DNA from 4 places in the Fructobacillus cardui genome. Region 2 is predicted to be linked to each of the others. Evidence: riboswitches for the same ligand, from Rfam matches in the RefSeq annotation. Region 2 holds a riboswitch; each other region holds the start of a gene.

Region 1 (4,879 bases), on a different contig from region 2:
CAAATGAATTAGGCTTAACAGGCACTGATTTAGACCATGCACTAAAAACTTATCAAGAGATTAACCACCATCTCTGGCAACAATACGAATTCAAAGAAATTGCTCGCCAACAAATTTTTGAAGAGCGTTTCAAAAAGACCCTCGGAGCTCTTGGAATCGACTATGATGCCGACCGACTTGAGCAAGAATACGCTACATTGCGTGACCATAATTATCGGATGGTGCCCTATGCCACTGAAATTTTGCAGCACCTACAAAATCAATATACGATTATTGCCGGTACGAATGCCCAAGACGCTACTCAACGCCTTCGCCTCAGGGAAACTGGCTTAGACCAGTACTTTGACCAAATTTTCACTTCTGAAATGATTGGTGCTTCTAAACCCGACGCCGCCTTCTTCGACCGCATTTTCCAAGACAACCCGCAAATGACCAAGGAAAATACAGTAATGATTGGGGATGGCTTAACTTCTGATATCCTGGGTGGCCAAAACTATCAACTCGACACGATTTGGATTAATCCCAATCACAAAGAAAGCCCGTCAGAAATCAAACCAACTCAAGTAGTTGAAGATTTGCCAACTTTGGAAGCACTCTTGCAATAATGAAAGCTGCGCTTCTATCATCATCAGCTCAAAAAAGTCAGACCTTTGCGGGTCTGACTTTTTTATTTTTGGTACTTACCGATTTTTTGATCAATCGTTAAAATTTCACCATCGGGCTGATAGGCAACCTTGATATAGGCTGAAACCTTCTTGGCACCCGCCCGAACAGCCACACGCTGACACTCTTTCACGATGTCCATCAACTGGTTGTAATCATCGCCTTCAATCGTTGTTTCAAAGGGACCAACTTCATAACGTAAACCAGTACTTTGAATATACGCAATTACCTCATCGACCATCCGGCACAACTCATGGTCATTTTCGGCTGCTGGTAAGACCTGAATCGCTACACTTGCACTCATTTATTTTCTCCTTTTACTACAGTCGCAAAATCAATCGTTTCATCTGCTAAATTTTGTAAATCAGTCCACTCTTCCTTTGACTGATGGTCATAGACACCAATCACAAGAAAACCCGCTCTCTTTGCAGTTGAAGCCGCATACAGTGCGTCCTCGTAGACTGCAATCTTGTTCGGTTGCTGGCCAAAATATTGTGCAGCAGCCTGGTAAATTGTGGGTTGCGTTTTATCCTGCCCAACATCTTCACAGGAAAAAACAAAGTCAAAAAACGGCAGTAATTTCAGACGGCGAAGACAGTCTTTGGCTAACGCCGAGCTACTAGCGGTTGCCAGAACAATTTTGCGACCATTTTTGTGCATGCCTTGTAAGTACGCATATACCCCCACCTTAAGCGGAACATCATTTCGATAGTGTTGGTCCATCAAAACTCGCATTTCCTGCGCCAAACTTTCAGCAGTAACGGGTAAGACAAATAGTTCTTGTATAAAGACGGCCGAATTCGTCAAAGTCATGGTTTGAATCCGGTCATGCAAGTCTGCTGGTAGCTGATCAATGCCATGTCGGTGAAGCAATTCAGTTGCTAAATCCTCCCAAAAAGGCATGGAATCAACTAATGTGCCATCGAGGTCAAAAATCAAATATTCCTTACCGCTCATCGCTCACTCTCCCCTTACCAGACTTGTTCTAAATGCCGTTGTTATTTAGTCCAAGCTCGCGTGCATTCGTTTGAGCAGCCCCGTCTTCTGAAAAATTAAGGTCACTGCCAAGCCCATCCCAGCACCCACAATGGCAGCTGGTGTGTAATATGGCACAAAGTAATACCACTTGTGGACGTCCAAGCCATAGAAAATTTTCATCAATGGATAAGAAGTTAACGCCCCTAAAATACCTGTTCCAATCACTTCACCAAGGAAAACCAGGTAAAGGTTGTGGGTTTTACGATAAATCAAGCCACCAAGAATGGGGCCAAAAATAGCGCCCGTCACGGCTTGAATCGTCCGACCTGACATCATTCGCAAAATACCACAAATTAAGGCACTAGCCAAGCCATACCATGGCCCTACCAAAACAGCGGCTAAGACATCAACGAAGTGTTGGAAGGGTGCCATTGCCGGGAAATAGACAAAGCTATTTAAAACATAGGCCAAAGCAGCCAACAAGGCCGTTACTAGCATCTTCTTCGTTGATAATTTTTTCTGTGTCTTCATTTGAAAACGCTCCTTTTAAAATCAGTGGGGTAGCAAAAAAACAGCGCTCCTTTCCCACTTTTGCGGTTAAACCAGTCAGGCAGACCCTGTCTAGTAGAAAGTTCGGTCGAGACTAATTGGTCTCCTCTCACGCCGGAACACGGCTTCCCATCGCTGTTTTTTCAGAATCAAGGCGCTCCCCTTCATCCTGTCACGGTAAAATCACCGTGAATTATTCACTACCACTCCTTTCTCATTTAAAAGAAAAAATCGAGCACCCCAAAACGGAGCCCTCGATTACAAAAGTGATACGATTTCCTCCGCCGGCATTATCCGGTTCAGGTGTTCGGGTCAATGGTTTACCATCCTCTCAGTCTATTACACAAACTCCCCGATCGATTTTATTCAAAATAAGGGCCGCCCAATTTATTGGTGCGGCCAATTGTTGTTTACTGAAACAAACAATTTGGAACCACTAAAAAGGGTGACTGAACAATGAAGGTTATCAACATAATGGTAACCCTCATTACCCAACGAGAATGATTATACTCATTTTAGCGGAAAAAGACAACTATTCTGTCTGATATTTCAAAATTGTTTGCTTATTTACTAACTGCCACCACAACGTCTGCAAAATCATGGTTAAAGCTAGCTGTCCAGGTTCCTTCCGTTAGGTGTGGGGGCAATAGGAAGGTTCCTGAGGAAACTCGTTCCCCCACATGCAAGGTCTTTCCTTGCGCTGCCAATTTTTTAACTAGCCATTGCAACGATTTAAGTGGATTACCCAAAACTTCGGCTGAACTTCCCTCAGCCACCACTTCGCCATTATGGGCCAAATAGGCCTTCACATCCTCAAATTCAGCAACGGTCAAAGATGTACTTTCTCGTTCTGGTCCATAAACCACAAAACCGCCAACCGCTGCATCTGCCATGACTAAGTACTTGCTCAAAGATGGAAACCAGTCCGTAAACCGGGCATCAGGTACTTCCACACCAGCTGCTACAGTCGTTTTACGACGCAAATCTTCCAAAGAATCGGTAACTTGCAAGTCTTCCTTGGCCTTGAAGACCAATTCCACTTCTGCCAATGGGTCCAATAAATCGCTCTTCAACGAAAGATTGGCTGGTGACTGCACAAAATGGTTCTGCACCTGAGCCCCGTACAGTGGTTCGTTTGAATCGAACATATCTTGAGTTTCTTGGCTAGTCAAACTGACCTTGTAACCCCCAAGTGGCTGATTTTTCAATTCCATCAATTGGTCTTGCACTGCATAGGCAGTTTGATCATTGCTGACAACCTTCTCCCATTCAGTCATCTCAAGCGGTTGACGTTCTTGATAAGCATGATAGAGGGCCTGCGCCAATTTGTCCTCTTGCTTTGCTGGTACTACCTTCACCTTGGTCTTCAATTCAGTCATTGTCATATTTCATGCTCCTTTCAGTATACAAACAGCTCACGACGGTACGAAACTTCACGGTGCCCTCCTTTTCTAAAAAAATCAGCAGATAAAAAAGCGCCCTCAACCACGAAAAAATCGTTGTTAAGGGCGCTTACGCACGGTACCACCTTAATTTGTTGAACGGCAAAGTCCAACCTCAAACGTACGACCCGAAAAAGGCGATACGCCGGTTTGATAACGGTACCAACCGAGCGAGGCTTACTTCATTCAGCCCACTAGCTAAAGAATGATCGTCTTTAAGTTTGAAAACGACGCCCTTTCACCAAACAGGCGTTCTCTAATCATTTTCTCACTCAGACATTTCTTATTATCGCTTATTTTTTCTATCTGTTGATTCGTAGTCTACAACTTTATGATTGAATGTCAACCCTTTTATCATTTATTTTTAATTTAAATAAAAAAAACAAGGGTCTCCCCTCGGCTTCATTTGAAATCAAAAAATATTTTGAATGTTTTGATGACCAGCTGTTAAATCATAGATTTGATTAGCTGATTGTTCAGGATGAGCTAATACCACTGTGACAAAAGCAGCAACATCTGCTCGCGGAATTTGCAAATCTTCCTTTGGACCAGAAAAGTCGACATTCAATGAAACCTTTCCAGTACCAGCAGTGTCCAAAAGCAGCGCTGGGCGAACAATCGTATAATCCAAACCGGAATTTTGCAAATACAAATCAGCATAGTGCTTCATCATAAAGTAATGATAAATACCGGATGCAGACCACCGACTGCGGTCATCTGCTCCAGCAGCTGAAACCATCACATAGTGGGCAACACTAGCTTTTTTGGCTGCAATCATCGTTTTAATGGCGCCGTCCAAATCAACTTCTACCGTTCGTTCGATGCCACCCTTGCCTCCGGCACCTGCCGTGAAAACAATTTGACCAACTTGGTGGTCGATGAAAAATTGGGTCATCGCTTGTTCGTCGCTATCGAGGTCAAAATAAACTCCCTCAACACCGGCTAAATCAGCCACTGTTTGCAATTGGTCTTTATTCCGAAAGGCCGCTAAAACCTCCCGCTGATTTTTAGCTAAATCTTGAACCAAAATTTGACCAACTTTACCGTGTGCACCAATCACAAGTGTCTTTGTCATCAAAATCTCCCTTCACTTAATCCAAAATTGTCAAAATACTTTTCGTGTCCATGCGACCAGAACGAATTTGATTTAACAAACTATCTTCATCACGATAACCGAGCCCAACGCCCATTACAACCTGTTGGTCATCTGTTAACTTGAGCGGTGCCATTAAATCATTAGCAAATTT
Region 2 (4,879 bases):
TTATTGGTCCGTTACCGTTATGCTTTTTACCACTTTATGGTGAACGAAACGGATGTTGAAATCAAAAAGGGCTTCTTCTTCCGGACTCATACTGCGATTCCAATTGCCCGGGTGCAGAACGTCGATTTGGACCAGGGACCGATTCTACGGTTGTTTAAATTACAACAGGTGCATATTTTGACGGGTGGATCTGGTCATGAAATTGAAGCCTTAACGGAGGCCGAAGCTGAACAATTTAAGAACAAGGTCATGACGTTGGCTAGGGAGGCTCGCGATGAATGCTAAGCACTTACATCCCCTTGCTTTTATTTTGAATTTTTACGAACAATTAAAAAATATGGTGGCTTTCGGCTTGGCCATATTGTTCTTTTTCCATTTTACTTGGTGGGAATGGGCCTTGCTTTTTTTAGCACTGTTGATTTGGTCCGTTTTAAGTTTCTGGATGAAGACCTATGAACTCACGGAAAGTGCACTGATTTATCGGTCGGGCGTTTTGGAACGGCAAGTTCGCCATTTGCCTTACCACAAAATTCAAAATATCCACCGGAAGCAATGGTTTTTCCTACAACCATTTCATTTGGAGGAGATTGCCGTTGATTCTGGAGGGAAGGGAGCCAAGAAAAATCAGATTTCCCTCTCCGTTGTACCAACCTGGGTTGCGCTTGTTCTTGAGCAAAAGCGACAGGATGAAACGACTAGTCTGCCTACCTTGATTGAACGCGCAAAAGTTCAGGCGCAAAATGAAGGACCAGCGACACAGGAACAAGATGAGTTAGTGGACAAGAAAGACCCGCAGGGGCAGCCGTTTGATGTTGAGAGTGACCCGAAAACCGCCACTCGAACAAGCTCGTTGCGGTCCAATGGTCCTAGCAGACTTTCTGCTGATTCCTATCGGGCTTCTGCTCTGTCTTTGATTATCTACGCCGTGACGATGCCGGAAGTCATCTTTCAATTTTTTATATTTTTGGGTTGGTTCGTTCACTTAGACCAGCAAAAGGTAGTCAGTCGTTGGCTTGAGCAGGAATTTACCAATCATGTTCTGGGATTGGGCACACTGGTGATTGTCTTGCTGGTGGTTCTGTTTGTCTTAATCGTGATTGCTTTTAACGTTTTGCGAACGGTGATCTTGTATTTTGGCTTTGAAGTTCACCATGATGCCGGTCATTTAACGATTGCTCGGGGACTTTTCAAACGACAAACGATGCATCTGTCGATTAACCGGATGCAAACGGTTGAGGTCCGCCAAAATATTTTTCGGCAGGCACTGGGCTTGGCGACCGTCAAGACGCGGTTAATTACCGACGAAAATGGCGAAGACAAGGTTTCTAAAAACGTACCCACCTTGATTCCAATGGTAAAATCAGGAGCTGTTGACCACTACTTGTCACAGTGGTTGCCTAATTTTCCAAGCAAGCCAATCAAAAAGACCAGTAGCTCAACCTACCAGATTTTGACAATGATCCGTAACGGGCTTTTTTGGACCTTACCCCTCGCCGCCGTCCTGATTTATGTTTTCCAACGGTTGCCGCTCGTTGTTTTACTGGTTTTGCTTGTGTTGTCCTTCGTTGTCGGTGCTGGCTGGTATAAGGGGAAGGCGACAACCGCCCAAGTGGTTAACGGCCAGGTTCTTGTTTTAAAAACGGCGAAGAACTACGAAACCATCACCACCTATATTGCCTGGGATAAGATTCAATCGTTGTCCATTAAGCAGAGTTGGTGGCTAGCTCGTCGTAATCAGCGAGCCCACCTTGCCGTGGTGGTCCGAACTGATGCCAGTACGAAGGTTTTGACTGCTCGTTACTTGCCAATGGAGGAGGTCAAAGCCATCTTTGATTGGTACCAATTACTTGGCTAACAAGCACATTCGTTGCTGAAATCAGTGTATAAAAAGTGCTTTGAAACATCATACTTGCTTGCAAGCGGCTGAGCTACGGGTATTTACTTGTGTGAAAAGAAAACGCAGCGCTGATTTTTGGGCCAAAGAAAAAAGAGTCGAGGATACAATTATGTATGCTCGGCTCTTTTCAATTTGTGATGTGATGCTTCGGCAATCTTAGAAGTGGTGGGTTTTGACGACTGCTTGAGCCTGGTCAATACTTTCTGGCAAGGAGGCATCAAATTGGCTCCAGAGGTCTTGGTCAAATTGATTGACGATGTCTAAGGCCTGTTGTAATTTTTCCTCACCAGCTTGGGTTAATGAGAGAGCTTTTGAGCGCGGATTCTTCTTGCCAGGATAGCGGTCCAAAAGATCTTCACGGCTCAGTTTGGTGATAATGGCCGAAGCCGTCATGGCATCGACATCCGCTGCCTTAGCCACCATAATTTGAGTAATCTCGGTATTTTGTAAACTCAGGCCATGAACAGTGGCCAAAATTTGGAATTGGGGGTGGGTTAAGTCAAGCTCGCGGAGACGGTATTTCATTTGGCGGAACCAGTCAGTATACAAGTTGAAAAATTTCTGATTGGTCGAATCCATGTAGCGAGAAAGGGAAGCGGTTTTGACAGGGCTCATGGGAACCTCCTTAGTGTTAGAATTAATCTGTAAGTATACTTATAATATAACTGATTTCACAGCGTGTGGCAAGCGCTCACTGAGAAGTTTTTTCACACGGGTTCTAATTTCCGTGCTATACTGCTTGTGTGATAAATAAAGTTGGGGTGCCCTGAGCTGAGAATATACCCATTGAACCTGATGCCGCTAGCACGGTCGCAGGAAACTTCGAAAAGCGGATTTAAATCCTAAAGACATTGTCCATGTTCGGTAATCGTCAGTAGGCCATAAGTCCTCAGCTCAGGCTGAGGGCTTTTTATTTTGTCTAAATGGCGACTAACCCCATAGTCTGCCAAAATAAAGTTGATGATTGAGGAGAAAAAATGACGAAGATGCTGCCGTTTTCCGACTGCTTTATGCAAGTGATGGAGGAACACAAGGCTGATTTTTATGCCAATCCCTTTATCCAAGCAATGATTGCTGGGGAAGTTAATCCTGAGGCGCTGCTCTACTACGTACAACAAGATTACCGTTACCTGGGTCACTATTTGCCACTGTATGAACAGGTTTGCCAGACATTAACCGGACAAACAATTGATGCCGAAGTGGCCGATGATGACCGGGAATACGCCGCGCACAAGATATTACTGGATTTGGCTCAAACCGATGATAAGAGCATCCAGGAAGGCAAGTATCCAAATGCAACGGTTACGGACCAGTACGTTAACCACATGGCTAAATCAGTTCAAAAGGATTCGTTTATCGGCTTGGTTGCCTTGGCTGCCTGCCCTTACGACTATGCCTACTTAGCTGATTTGTTGATTCGGGATGGTCTCATTAAGCCAGACAACCCATTTATGCCATGGGTGGGGTACTACCGGGGGATTGATAAGGGTTTGACGCGACCAATGTTGGCTTTAGTCAATCAGACGGCCGAACAAGTGAGTCCTGAAGTGCAAGAGGAAGCCTTAGCTGCTTTTATCCAATCAACAAAGTATGAAAATCAATTCTTCCTGCAGGGAATGGAGGCAACAAAATGATTGATCCCAACCAATATCCGACAGCATTGACCATTGCTGGTTCTGATTCCGGTGGTGGTGCGGGTATGCAGGCCGATATCAAGACCATGCAGGCCTGCAAGACCTACTCAACGGTCATAGTGGCCGGGTTAACCGCACAAAACACACTGGGTGTGCAGGGTGCTTATCCAACTGATTTGGCCGTGATTGACCAACAATTTGCCTCGGTGATGGCTGACTTTGATGTTCGTGCAGCAAAAACAGGGGCACTCTTCGATGAAGCCCGTGTTCTTCAGGTGGCGAAAAACATTCGTCACTACCGACAAAAGAACTTCGTGGTCGATCCCGTGATGGTTGCCAAGGGCGGAGCGGCCTTGCTTGACCAAGCTGGCATTGCGGCCTTGAAGAACCATTTGCTGCCACTTGCTACGCTGGTAACACCAAACCTTCCCGAAGCCGAACTCTTAGCCGATATGAAAATTAGTAACCGTGACGGCATGGTTACCGCCGGTCAAAAAATTCAGGCCCTAGGGGTTCCAAACGTTATCGTCAAGGGTGGCCATGGTGAAGGCCCAATCATTTATGATTATGTTTTGCTGGAGAACGAAGAAGGATTCTGGCTTGAAGGACAAAAGGTTGAAACGTCAAGCAAGCACGGGACGGGGGACACCCTCTCGGCTGCGATTACGTCCTTTTTGGCCCAAGGTGATTCTCTGCGAGAAGCAATCGAAAAGGGCCATCGCTATATGAATGCCATTATCGGGCATCCGCTAGTTATCGGTCATGGTCACGGTCCTTTGAATCATGGTCAATGGTCGAATCCAGAAGATTAAGAGGGAAAAGATAATGAATTTTGATCCTGCATCATTAACGGTTTATCTCGTTGTGGGGAGCCAAAACGTCAATGACGACCCAAACGAAGTGATTCGCGTGGTTCAAGAGGCCTGTGACGCCGGCGTAACGGCTGTACAGTACCGTGAAAAGGACCACTCGAAGTTGAACCAAGCGGAAAAGGTGGAATTGGGCCAAACAATCAGGAGCATTACGAAAGCGGTTCATGTGCCTTTGTATGTCGATGACGACCTGCCTTTGGCACTGGCCATTCAAGCGGATGGTCTGCATGTTGGCCAGGGCGATACGCCGGTGCGAGCAATTCATGAGGTCGCCCCTGATTTGTTACTTGGTTTATCCGTCCATGATTTAAAAGAGTTAGCTGCCAGTGAAGCTGATTTGGCAGTCGTCGATTACTTGGGCGTTGGTCCGGCCTTTGCAACGACCAGTAAGGAAAAGGTCAAGGAGGCTATTGGGACGGAAGGCGTCTTGGCGGTTGCGTCAAAGAGCTCACTACCGGTTGTGGCCATTGGTGGCA
Region 3 (4,879 bases), on a different contig from region 2:
GCATCTTCTGTGATGGTATCAATCATGGTGTTATCAAAGGATGTGATGTTTTGAATGGCACGAGTATCAATGACATTAGCAATCACTAATTCAACGTTGCCGTCTTCTTTTGCCAGGGTAATTGCGCGCTTTAAGGCCGCCTCAGCTTCCTTTGAGCCATCCACTGGAACCAAAATCTTTTGGTAAGACTGTGTCATCGTAAAGACCTCTCTTTCTTTCTAGGTTCATTATAAGTCTTTTAAGACGAAATAAAAAGTGGTCTCTATGGAATAGAAAATTAGTTGGTATTAAAAGTTGGCTCAGTTCTTTTTATATCAGTATGAATCCACAAAAAAAGCCCGCCCGAAGGCGAGCCGTGGGTCATGCCCACGATACTCTATTGGTACCGTTAATCGCTACTCAGATTTTCCTCGAAATTATCGAGGTGGGCGTTTCACCGGGGGCTTTGACTACCGAACGAAAGGGCATGCCATGACCTGAGGATTCCCGTCCAAAATAAAAAGGTTGTAAGGAAAAAGCTGTTAATGTAGCAATGCGTATACCAGAGTATTCACTAATAGTATACTGATTTTGTCTAAAAATACTAGTCTTGACATTCTGATTTTTGTGAGTAATGACCAACAAAAATTGTCATTAAAAATCAGATTGGTATTGTTTATTTTAAGCCGCGACGCTGTTGGTTTTTGAGACTTTGGTTGACGTCTTTTAACTGCTGCTCGAAATTCGAGTTACCCTTCGGCTGGAAGTAGGCATCATCCTTGATGGCATCTGGGAGGTATTGCTGAGCAACCCAGTCATTGGGGAAGTCGTGAGGGTAGATGTAGTCGTTACCATGGCCGAGTTTCTCGGCGCCCTTGTAGTGACTATCGCGCAGATGGTCTGGGATAGCCTGGGCCTTTGAGCGGCCTGCTTGAGCGATGGCAGCATCCATCGCGGTGTAGGCTGAATTTGATTTGGGCGATAATGCTAACTCAATAATGGCATTGGCCAGTGGAATCCGTGCCTCGGGCAGCCCTAATTTTTCAGCAGTTTGAATCGCTGTAACGGCACGTTGAGCGCCATTCGGGTTGGCGAGGCCGATATCCTCGTAGGCAATCACAATCAGTCGGCGAACCAGGATTTGTAGGTCACCGGCAATAATCAGTCGGGCGGCGTAGTGCAGGGCCGCATCGACATCTGATCCTCGAATAGATTTTTGCAAGGCCGAAATAATGTCATAGTGGGCATCGCCATTCTTGTCGGCGACGAGTGACTGCCTCTGAGTCGTTTCTTCAACGACCTCCAAGGTCACCTGGATAATTCCGTTTGCATCCGGCTTGGTCGAAAGGACTGCTAATTCCAAGGAATTTAGGGCGGAGCGAAGGTCGCCGTTAGTTGCCTGGCTAAGGTGGGTGAGGGCTTCTTCGCTTAGATTAACTTGGTAGTTGCCAAGTCCGTTTTCTTTATCTGTCAATGCCTGTTTGATGGCTTTTTTGATGTCTTGGTCACTCAAAGGTTGGACTTGGAAAATTTGGGTTCGGGAACGAATGGCTGGCGTGACGTTTAAGTATGGGTTCTCCGTTGTTGCCCCAATCAAGATAATCGCGCCCGATTCGAGGTGAGGGAGGAGAAAGTCTTGCTTGACCTTGTTGAGACGATGAATTTCATCCAAAAGAAGGACAACTGTCCCCGACATTTTTGCTTCTTCAGCAACGACCTGTAAGTCCTTTTGCGAATCGGTTGCCGCGTTCAGGGCTCGAAAGGCAAAGTTTGTCGAACCGGCAATGGCCGAGGCAATCGAAGTCTTACCAGTTCCGGGTGGGCCATAAAGAATCATTGATGAAAGACGCTTGGCTTCCACCATCCGCCAAATGATTTTATTTTCGCCGACTAGGTCTTCTTGGCCAACGATTTTTTCAATTTTTGTTGGCCGCATCCGGTAGGCCAGTGGTTTTTGTCCGGGCATGAAGGCTCCTTTATCAGTATGGCTTTGTCTTGATAAAAAAGAAGCCGGTTGAAACCGGCTTCGTCAGGTTACAGGTCAATTGATTCCTGGTTTACGGCTGATTTTGCCGCAAGAATGACCGCGTAGGGGTTATCAGTTTGTGTTGTTCTTTCAAAATCGGATAAAAGGGTATAGGGGTGATTGGTGCTGACGGCCATTTGCAAGTAGTTGATGTAGGCATCACCACAAGCATCCTGGTCAATCAGTAAGGTCGTATCTGGCCAGTTGGCCATCCGTGCCTTGAGTTCATCTTGAACTTGGCTATCGTCGGCCTTTGATTCTTTAACGGCCGCGACTACTCGTTCACGAAAAGTGCCTAGGTAAAGGCGCTGTTCATCAGGGTTAATCTTGGGACCACCATTACCTTGCTGCCCCTGTTCTAAACGGCTGTTAACATCATCCATTGGGTTATCCTCCAATTACTTTACTACAGACAATTATACGGAAAAAGCTGTGGAGATTAAAGGCTTGTCTGCTATTTTTGGGTGTTATCCAACATTTGTCGGTTGATTAACCTAGTCTATTGAATGCTGTTAATGAAAAATCAGAAGCGGTGAAGATTTTATTAGAATTGGTCTAGTAAATCCAGTGAAACTTTGTCCCGTTTCATCAGTGGACATGTCAAAAAATCCATGTTATATTGATTTCGAAAATTGAATACGAATTATCTGGGGTGCCGACTGGCTGAGATTATACCCATTGAACCTGATTAGATTAACGTCTGCGTAGGAAGATAGTGATGATAGTTTTTTTGTAAGCTGTTTTTGCGTTTTTTGACGTAGAAACAGCTTTTTTGTTCAATTTTTAACAAAAGGGGATAGCAGCTGCAAGGGAAAACTGATTTTTGGCGGTCAGACCCAGAAGGGAGAAAAGAGATGGTCACAATTAATGGCGAACATATTGACAACATCGCTGGTGGAACGGTTTTGAGTTTACTTGAAGAACAAAACCGTCATCAGGACAATGTGGTTGTTGAACTCAATGGTCAAATTTTATCGAAAGCGGCTTTGGCTGAAACGGTGCTGGTTGAGAACGACAAAGTGGCAATTATTGCTTTTGTAGGTGGGGGTTAGGAAAAATGACAACGATTGCAATTGACGGCCAGGCGGTGGAATCCGTCTACCTAAAAATGAAGGATCGCAATGTAGCTGACAGTCAGGAAAAGTTGGCAGCTGCTCATGTGACGATTGCCGGTTCAGGGGGATTGGGGTCTAATATTGCCATTGCGCTGGCCCGGGCCGGGGTTGGTCATTTGACCTTGATTGATTTTGATGAAATTGAACATAGCAACTTGAACCGTCAGCAGTTTAAGCTAAGCCAGGTTGGCTTACCAAAGGTGTTGGCCCTGAAACAAAACATCCTGGAGTTTAACCCCTTTGTTGAGGTGACGACTTGGCAGGAACGAGTGACGGAGGACAATGTGTTGGACCTCTTCACCGGTGCCAATATTATCTGTGAAGCTTTTGATGATCAAAATGCGAAAGCAATGCTATTACGGCGGGCGCAAGAGGTTTTGCCAGAAACGCCGATCGTGATGGGCAACGGCTTAGCCGGTGTTCACGACGCTAATCAAATTCAAACCGTCCGGCAAAGTAACCATGTTTACCTTTGTGGTGATGGCCAAACCAAGGGAGCAGAAGGTTTGATGGCCGCTCGTGTTCTGATTTGTGCGGGTCATCAGGCGAACCAAATCCTACGTTTAATTCTAGAAAAAGAGACAGTAGAGGAGTAAAAAATGTCGACAAATGATCCATTGGTCATCGGTGGCCACCAGTTTGAATCACGCTTTATTTTGGGTTCTGGTAAGTACTCATACGAGCTGATTGACTCAGCGGTTAACCATGCCAAAGCGGAAATTATCACGATGGCTCTTCGCCGAACGAGTATAGCTGAGGAAAACATTTTAAACTTTATTCCGCAGGGAACAACAATCTTGCCAAACACTTCGGGGTGCACGAACGCTGAGGAGGCAATCCGGATGGCGCGAATTGCTCGTGAGCTGAGTGGGAGTGATTTTATTAAACTAGAAGTGATTCCTGATAAGCAGTATTTGATGCCCGATAACTATGAAACGTTAAAGACAACCGAAGTCTTGGCCAAGGAAGGCTTTATTGTCATGCCTTATGTCTTGCCTGATTTCAATATTGCAAAGCAATTAGTCGATGCAGGTGCTGCTGCCGTCATGCCATTGGGAGCACCAATTGGCACTAATAAGGGCCTTTCAAACAAAGATTTGATTCAAATTTTGGTCGACGAGATTGACCTGCCAATTATTGTGGATGCCGGAATCGGCCGTCCCAGTCAAGCGGCCGAAGCAATGGAAATGGGTGTCGATGCCATCATGGCTAATACGGCAATGGCAACAGCGGGGGACATTCCCCTGATGGCCGAAGCCTTTCACTTAGCGATTGAGGCTGGTCGCAAGGCTTACCTGGCAAAACCAGGACGAATATTGACGAAAAAGGCTGCACCATCATCACCGCTGGCAGGTGTGAGCCTTGGTTAGAAAGGAAAGGAGTGGCCATGATCCAGCCGAAACGGGCAAGGCTTCATCTATCATTAGCACAGAAAATCATCTTGATTAATTTTCTTGGTTGGGTTTTTATCTATGCCGATCGAACAATCTTAAATCCAGTGATGCCGGAAATTCAACGGTCTTTTGGTCTGAGCCATGCTGAATTGGGACTGATTTCATCTGTTTTTTTTTAACCTATACGGTTAGTCAGTTACCATTTTCACGTTTGGCTGATGGTCACTCGAAGAAGCTTGTTGTCGCTTTGGGCTTTTTCTTCTTTGCAGTAATGACTTTTCTATCGGGTATCGTGCCAACCTTTACTCTTTTTCTATTGGTGCGATCTCTGGTTGGTTTAGGTCAGGGCAGCTTTTACGGTCCGG
Region 4 (4,879 bases), on a different contig from region 2:
TGCTGATAGCGGCATTCAAATTCTGTTCAAAACTTCTGGCAGTGTTAGCGGTGATGACCTTTGTTTTCATAGGTTCCCTCCGTTCTTTCAATCAACTCTCTATCCTCATTGTAAGTAAAGCGACTATTTTTTCAATGATGAGAATTGATTTTTTATTAAACTTAAAAAATTTGGGCTGGTATATCATTTATGATCAAGTCGTTGATTAGAAAAATATGATTTTTCTGCCCAGCGTTAATTCAAAGAATATTCATCATAAATTAGGACAATACTGATTTAAACAGCGTAAAATATGCTGGTTCTAAAGCAGACTAAGGGAAATGATCTTTTAACAGATTATCCAACATCCGTTGTGTAAATGATGGTTGTTCCTGTGAAAACGGATGGCTACAATGTAGACAGTTAAACAGCAGAGCGGTTGCTAAAAGCAACACCGCGTTACCTGCTATTTAGAAAAACGGTTGAAAGGTCGACAGCAAGATGGTTGAAAAAGTTAGATTAGCAGATGAAGAAGACTTTACGAAAGTAGGTCTCCAAAAGAATCACATTGTTCCTCGTGAAGATGCCGGCGGACGAACCCCGAAGGCGAAAATTACGAATGGTGGTACTTTGATGCCAACCTTGATGATGGTTCCCAGTTAGTAACGACTTTTTATGCAAAATCAGTTGTTAACCCATCTCCAGGATTAAAGCCTGCAATGGAAGTTGAATGGACCAAGAGTGGTGGTTCTGCCATTAAGGAAAAGATTGAATTTAAGCCAGAAGAGTTTAGCGCAAGTCAAGTAAAGATACTTGTGATGTCAAAATGGGCAAGAACTATTTCAAGGATGATTTGCACCACTATGAAATTGGTATCTTTGGTGAAAAGATCCAGGTTGAAGTTTCCTTTGATAACATCACACCAGCTTGGCGACCAAATTTGACGATTTACTATGGTAACCATGAAGAAAACAACTTCTCATGGTTGCCCGCTACTCCTTGTGGTCATGCCAAGGTAAAAATCACAGCCGATGGTTAGGAACCAAACCTTGAGGCTGATTGCTACCACGACTATGACTGGGGTGACGTGGCTTTGATGAAGGTCATGAACCACTGGTGCTGGGGGTCGTGCGAATATCGGCGATTACACCGTTATCAATTCTTACATGACGACTGAAAAGAAGTACGGTCATGCAAAAATTCCGGTTTTCTTGTTAGCGAAGCAAGAAGAGATTTTGGCAGATGACTTGCAGTACGTGACTTACTCAGAGACTGACAAGGCAATTGAACCTGTGATTAGTAAGCCTTATTAGCAAAACTTGGTGTTTGATTACAACAGTCCAGAAAAGCACTACCGCATCACATATTCTGCTGAAAAGGTTATCAAACACGATAAAATGATTGATTAGATTGATGGTTTCAAGAAGTTGATGGCCAAGATGGTCGGCTTTGCCGGTGCCTACCTTGGTTTTTCAGGAATCGTGAAGTTGGGAATCCTTGAGGGCGATAACGTTGTCGAAATGCAAAGCAGCAAGGGGCTCTGGGAAGAGGCTTACTTCGGTAAGACGATAGAAGACTAAAATTGGTCATTTTCGGTTGTAAATATTGGATTTTAAAATTAATCTAGAATATTGTGGGTAACTGATTTCATATGGTAAAATATAAGCAACGCTAGGGGCGTCGATTTGACTGAGAAGAACCCTTTGAACCTGAACTAGTTAGTACTAGCGGAGGAAAGTGTCATTGCTAATGAATTTTTTAGTGGTGCTTTCTATCTAGAAAGCGCTTTTTTATTTGCAGCAAACGGCAATAGGGTGAGTCACTGAGATGCCTTTCTAAAAGGAAAGGTAGAGTAATGTCGAAAACAGTTTTGATTACGGGAAGTAGCCGAGGTTTGGGAGCGGAAATTGCACGCACTTTCGCGAAAGATGGCTTTCAGGTAGTGATTAATTATTACCAAAGTCAAAAGAAGGCCGAAGAATTGGTAGCAGAAATCGGACCTGACCGCGCTATGGCTATTCAAGCTGATGTCCGGAATCGAGCCGAGGTTGATCAAATGGTGCAACAAGCCGTTGCTAAATTTGGTTCACTTGACACGGTTGTGAACAACGCCCTTATCAACTTTAAATTTGATCCAGTGGCACAGAAGCCATTTAAGGATTTGACTTGGGATTCTTATCAGGAGCAAATCGATGGTACATTGAAGGGAGCCTTTAATGTGACCCAAAGTGCCTTGCCACAAATGATGGCGCAAAAAGCTGGTCAAGTTGTTAATATTGGGACTAATTTATTTCAAAATCCCGTTGTGGCTTACCATGAATACACTACGGCCAAGGCGGCCATGATTGGCTTTACCCGTAATTTGGCAGTTGAGCTGGGCGAATTTGGTATCAACGTCAATATGGTTTCTGGTGGTCTTTTGCAAACAACGGATGCTAGTGCGGTCACAACGCCAGAAGTGTTTGATTACATCAAGCAGACAACGCCACTACGCAAGGTGACGGAACCAAGCGATGTTGCCAAGGCCGTCCTCTTCCTTGGTAGTGCTCAGGGACGGGGATTAACGGCACAAAATGTGACGGTTGACGGCGGTTTGACAATGAATTAATTTGAACGAATTTGGCAATGTCCAAGACGGGCATTGCTTTTTGTTTGCTGGGATAAAGGTGCAGTGGAATAGCGTCGGTTGAAATTATTGGTATTAAAATCAAGATAGAGTCTTTGGAGAGTGGGAGTTGTGAAGCAGTTATACTATGTAGCTAATTTTGTTTTGGCATTGATGTCGATTACGTTGGCATTACTGGATATTGGGGATGTCATTAATATTAAGGTGGGGATGCCTGCAATTATTAATCGTGATATTTTATTGTTCTTCTGGGTGGATTACATTGCTCGCTTGACGTTGGCAGTTGATAAAAAGGATTTTGTTAAGGGAAATGTTTTTGATCTATTAGCCATTATTCCAGTCGACTCGCTTTTTTCCGTCTTTAGAATTGCTCGAACCGTCCGCCTTCTAAAGTTATTAAAGGTAGTTCGAATTTTTGGCTTAACCGGCAAAATTAAGAATGATGTCGTCCGTTTTTTGAAAACTAATGGCTTTATTTACATGGTTTTGAGCGCCATCGCAATCATTTTGATTGGTGCGGGTATGTATTCGGCTGTTGAGGGAATCAATTATGGGAATGCCTTGTGGTGGGCGGTGACGACGACAACGACCGTTGGCTATGGTGATATTTCACCCCACTCGACTGTTGGCAAAGTGATTGCGACGGTTCTGATGTTTGTCGGAATCGGTTTGATTGGTAGCGTTACCAGCACATTGACGACCTTTTTCACAATTAAGGATGAAAAATCAGAAGTGGAGATGGTTGAAAATCGACTGCTAGCCATTGAACAACAAGTGAAAGAATTGACGACAATTCTGCGAGAAAAGGGATGAGTCTGTTGATTTTGGATTATTTTGGATTGGTTGACAGTCGATAATTTTGAAAGCCAATCTTGGGCGAAAGGCTTACTAGCAGGGGATTATGAGAACGAGTCACCGACAATTGTGCTTTTTATTCCTGTAGCCGAACATAAGTTCTACAAATTGTTATTAGAATGATAGACAAACTGACAACAAGAGAGTTAAACTAATGGAGTCAGTTACCAATCTCGTTATAAAAGGTTGGTACAAAATCTATTAGGTCCAGTTGAACATCAGGTCTGTAATGTCCTGATTTTTAATTGTTTGGGAGAGTTAGAATGTTTTTCTTGGTTTCATTGACTATCACTGGTTTGCTGTTTTTGACTGCAATTGTGAAGGCATACCATTTAGCACGACGCCGTCGAATCATTCGAGCAATGCTGAAGCGAGAAGTGAATCAAGCATTGGCTGAGCAAAATCAGCAGAATGATAATGACTTTGATTTTGATGTTCATACGCCAAAAGAGGTTCATGACTATCTAAAGAAGCAGTTCGAGGATGAAAATGCTTTAAACCTCGGCGACGGCCTCTTTATTGACGTAAAGACGGAGTACCTGTTTTACGACTTGGACCATGCTGATGCCGACGGCAACCTTTATTTCATTGAAAACTTTGATGAAATTGAGCACTATGAAGTGGTTGCGGAAACCGAAGAGACTAAGACCATTGCGGCAAACTTTTTAGATTTTGATGATGGTGATTTTGTTCATACAACACTCAGTCGGCGAGAAAATCCTGTGATTGGAACAAGTCCAGCTGATTATTTTGAAAAATTGTTGAAAAAATGCGTGAAGCAAAACCGGCAGGCCTACCAGGACTACTTGGTGAGTCAGGAGCGATAAAGGCGTTATTATATCCCCGCTTAATCTATTCACGTTACAATAAAGTTACGATTAGTATATTGAACGAGGTATAAAACGTGTTCTTATTATTTGGCTTAATATTAGTGATTTGGGGAATTGTTTCACTTTTCCGGTTCACTTTAAATGTATTTTCATACTTTTTAATTTTAGTTGGTATTTTGTTAGTGTTGAGTTTCTTCCTACATCACTGGATTTTTTCATTGATTATCGCGGCAGTTATCGTTTACATTGTCCGCAGTGGTAAGCGACGGGTGGTTGATGATCAACCGGATACGGGCTTTGGTCGTCGCGACATTAGCGATGAAGCAGAACAAAGTGATTCAAAATAATTTAAATATGACTTTGATAGAGGCGACCGAAAGGTCGTTTTTTTTGCTATCTACTGATTGTTTAGTAACATTTTCCTTTTTATCCCAACTGGTCTATAATCAAAATTACTTATTCTACTTGAAAAAAGGACGGATTGATGAAAATTGGTATTACAGCAGATGCAAATATGCAACAAACGGCCCCGAGTCGATTGAAGTTAGCCGATTATGTTCAAAAACGCCTAGTGGACGTCTTGGTTAAA

What was found. A riboswitch is a leader RNA that binds a small molecule or an ion and turns the genes downstream of it on or off. The one in region 2 is predicted to bind thiamine pyrophosphate.
Region 1: it holds a riboswitch for thiamine pyrophosphate, as region 2 does, so the genes downstream of both, thiW (energy coupling factor transporter S component ThiW) here and AABI20_RS06565 (TenA family protein) in region 2, are expected to answer to the same signal.
Region 3: it holds a riboswitch for thiamine pyrophosphate, as region 2 does, so the genes downstream of both, thiS (sulfur carrier protein ThiS) here and AABI20_RS06565 (TenA family protein) in region 2, are expected to answer to the same signal.
Region 4: it holds a riboswitch for thiamine pyrophosphate, as region 2 does, so the genes downstream of both, AABI20_RS02065 (3-oxoacyl-ACP reductase) here and AABI20_RS06565 (TenA family protein) in region 2, are expected to answer to the same signal.

The regions. Positions count from the first base shown of each region.
Region 1 covers NZ_CAUZLS010000008.1:21,053-25,931, forward strand. Annotated here, with positions in the region: gene AABI20_RS07000 (YjjG family noncanonical pyrimidine nucleotidase) at 1-605, shown strand, start outside; gene AABI20_RS07005 (thiamine-binding protein) at 668-967, opposite strand; gene AABI20_RS07010 (HAD family hydrolase) at 964-1,620, opposite strand; gene thiW (energy coupling factor transporter S component ThiW) at 1,666-2,172, opposite strand; TPP riboswitch at 2,450-2,555, opposite strand; gene AABI20_RS07020 (2-keto-4-pentenoate hydratase) at 2,754-3,575, opposite strand; gene AABI20_RS07025 (SDR family oxidoreductase) at 4,045-4,707, opposite strand; gene AABI20_RS07620 (nitroreductase family protein) at 4,724-4,879, opposite strand, start outside.
Region 2 covers NZ_CAUZLS010000007.1:37,500-42,378, forward strand. Annotated here, with positions in the region: gene AABI20_RS06550 (PH domain-containing protein) at 1-285, shown strand, start outside; gene AABI20_RS06555 (PH domain-containing protein) at 275-1,855, shown strand; gene AABI20_RS06560 (MarR family winged helix-turn-helix transcriptional regulator) at 2,054-2,512, opposite strand; TPP riboswitch at 2,645-2,733, shown strand; gene AABI20_RS06565 (TenA family protein) at 2,875-3,531, shown strand; gene thiD (bifunctional hydroxymethylpyrimidine kinase/phosphomethylpyrimidine kinase) at 3,528-4,343, shown strand; gene thiE (thiamine phosphate synthase) at 4,357-4,879, shown strand, end outside.
Region 3 covers NZ_CAUZLS010000004.1:154,896-159,774, forward strand. Annotated here, with positions in the region: gene AABI20_RS05220 (universal stress protein) at 1-197, opposite strand, end outside; gene AABI20_RS05225 (replication-associated recombination protein A) at 656-1,945, opposite strand; gene AABI20_RS05230 (DUF1694 domain-containing protein) at 2,014-2,388, opposite strand; TPP riboswitch at 2,644-2,733, shown strand; gene thiS (sulfur carrier protein ThiS) at 2,860-3,057, shown strand; gene thiF (sulfur carrier protein ThiS adenylyltransferase ThiF) at 3,063-3,716, shown strand; gene AABI20_RS05245 (thiazole synthase) at 3,720-4,490, shown strand; gene AABI20_RS05250 (hypothetical protein) at 4,508-4,693, shown strand; gene AABI20_RS05255 (MFS transporter) at 4,726-4,879, shown strand, end outside.
Region 4 covers NZ_CAUZLS010000001.1:431,953-436,831, reverse strand. Annotated here, with positions in the region: gene AABI20_RS02090 (hypothetical protein) at 1-70, opposite strand, end outside; gene AABI20_RS02085 (hypothetical protein) at 481-642, shown strand; gene AABI20_RS02080 (hypothetical protein) at 806-1,018, shown strand; gene AABI20_RS02075 (hypothetical protein) at 1,146-1,292, shown strand; gene AABI20_RS02070 (hypothetical protein) at 1,410-1,559, shown strand; TPP riboswitch at 1,643-1,732, shown strand; gene AABI20_RS02065 (3-oxoacyl-ACP reductase) at 1,835-2,587, shown strand; gene AABI20_RS02060 (potassium channel family protein) at 2,717-3,418, shown strand; gene AABI20_RS02055 (hypothetical protein) at 3,724-4,287, shown strand; gene AABI20_RS02050 (hypothetical protein) at 4,509-4,637, shown strand; gene AABI20_RS02045 (gamma-glutamyl-gamma-aminobutyrate hydrolase family protein) at 4,775-4,879, shown strand, end outside.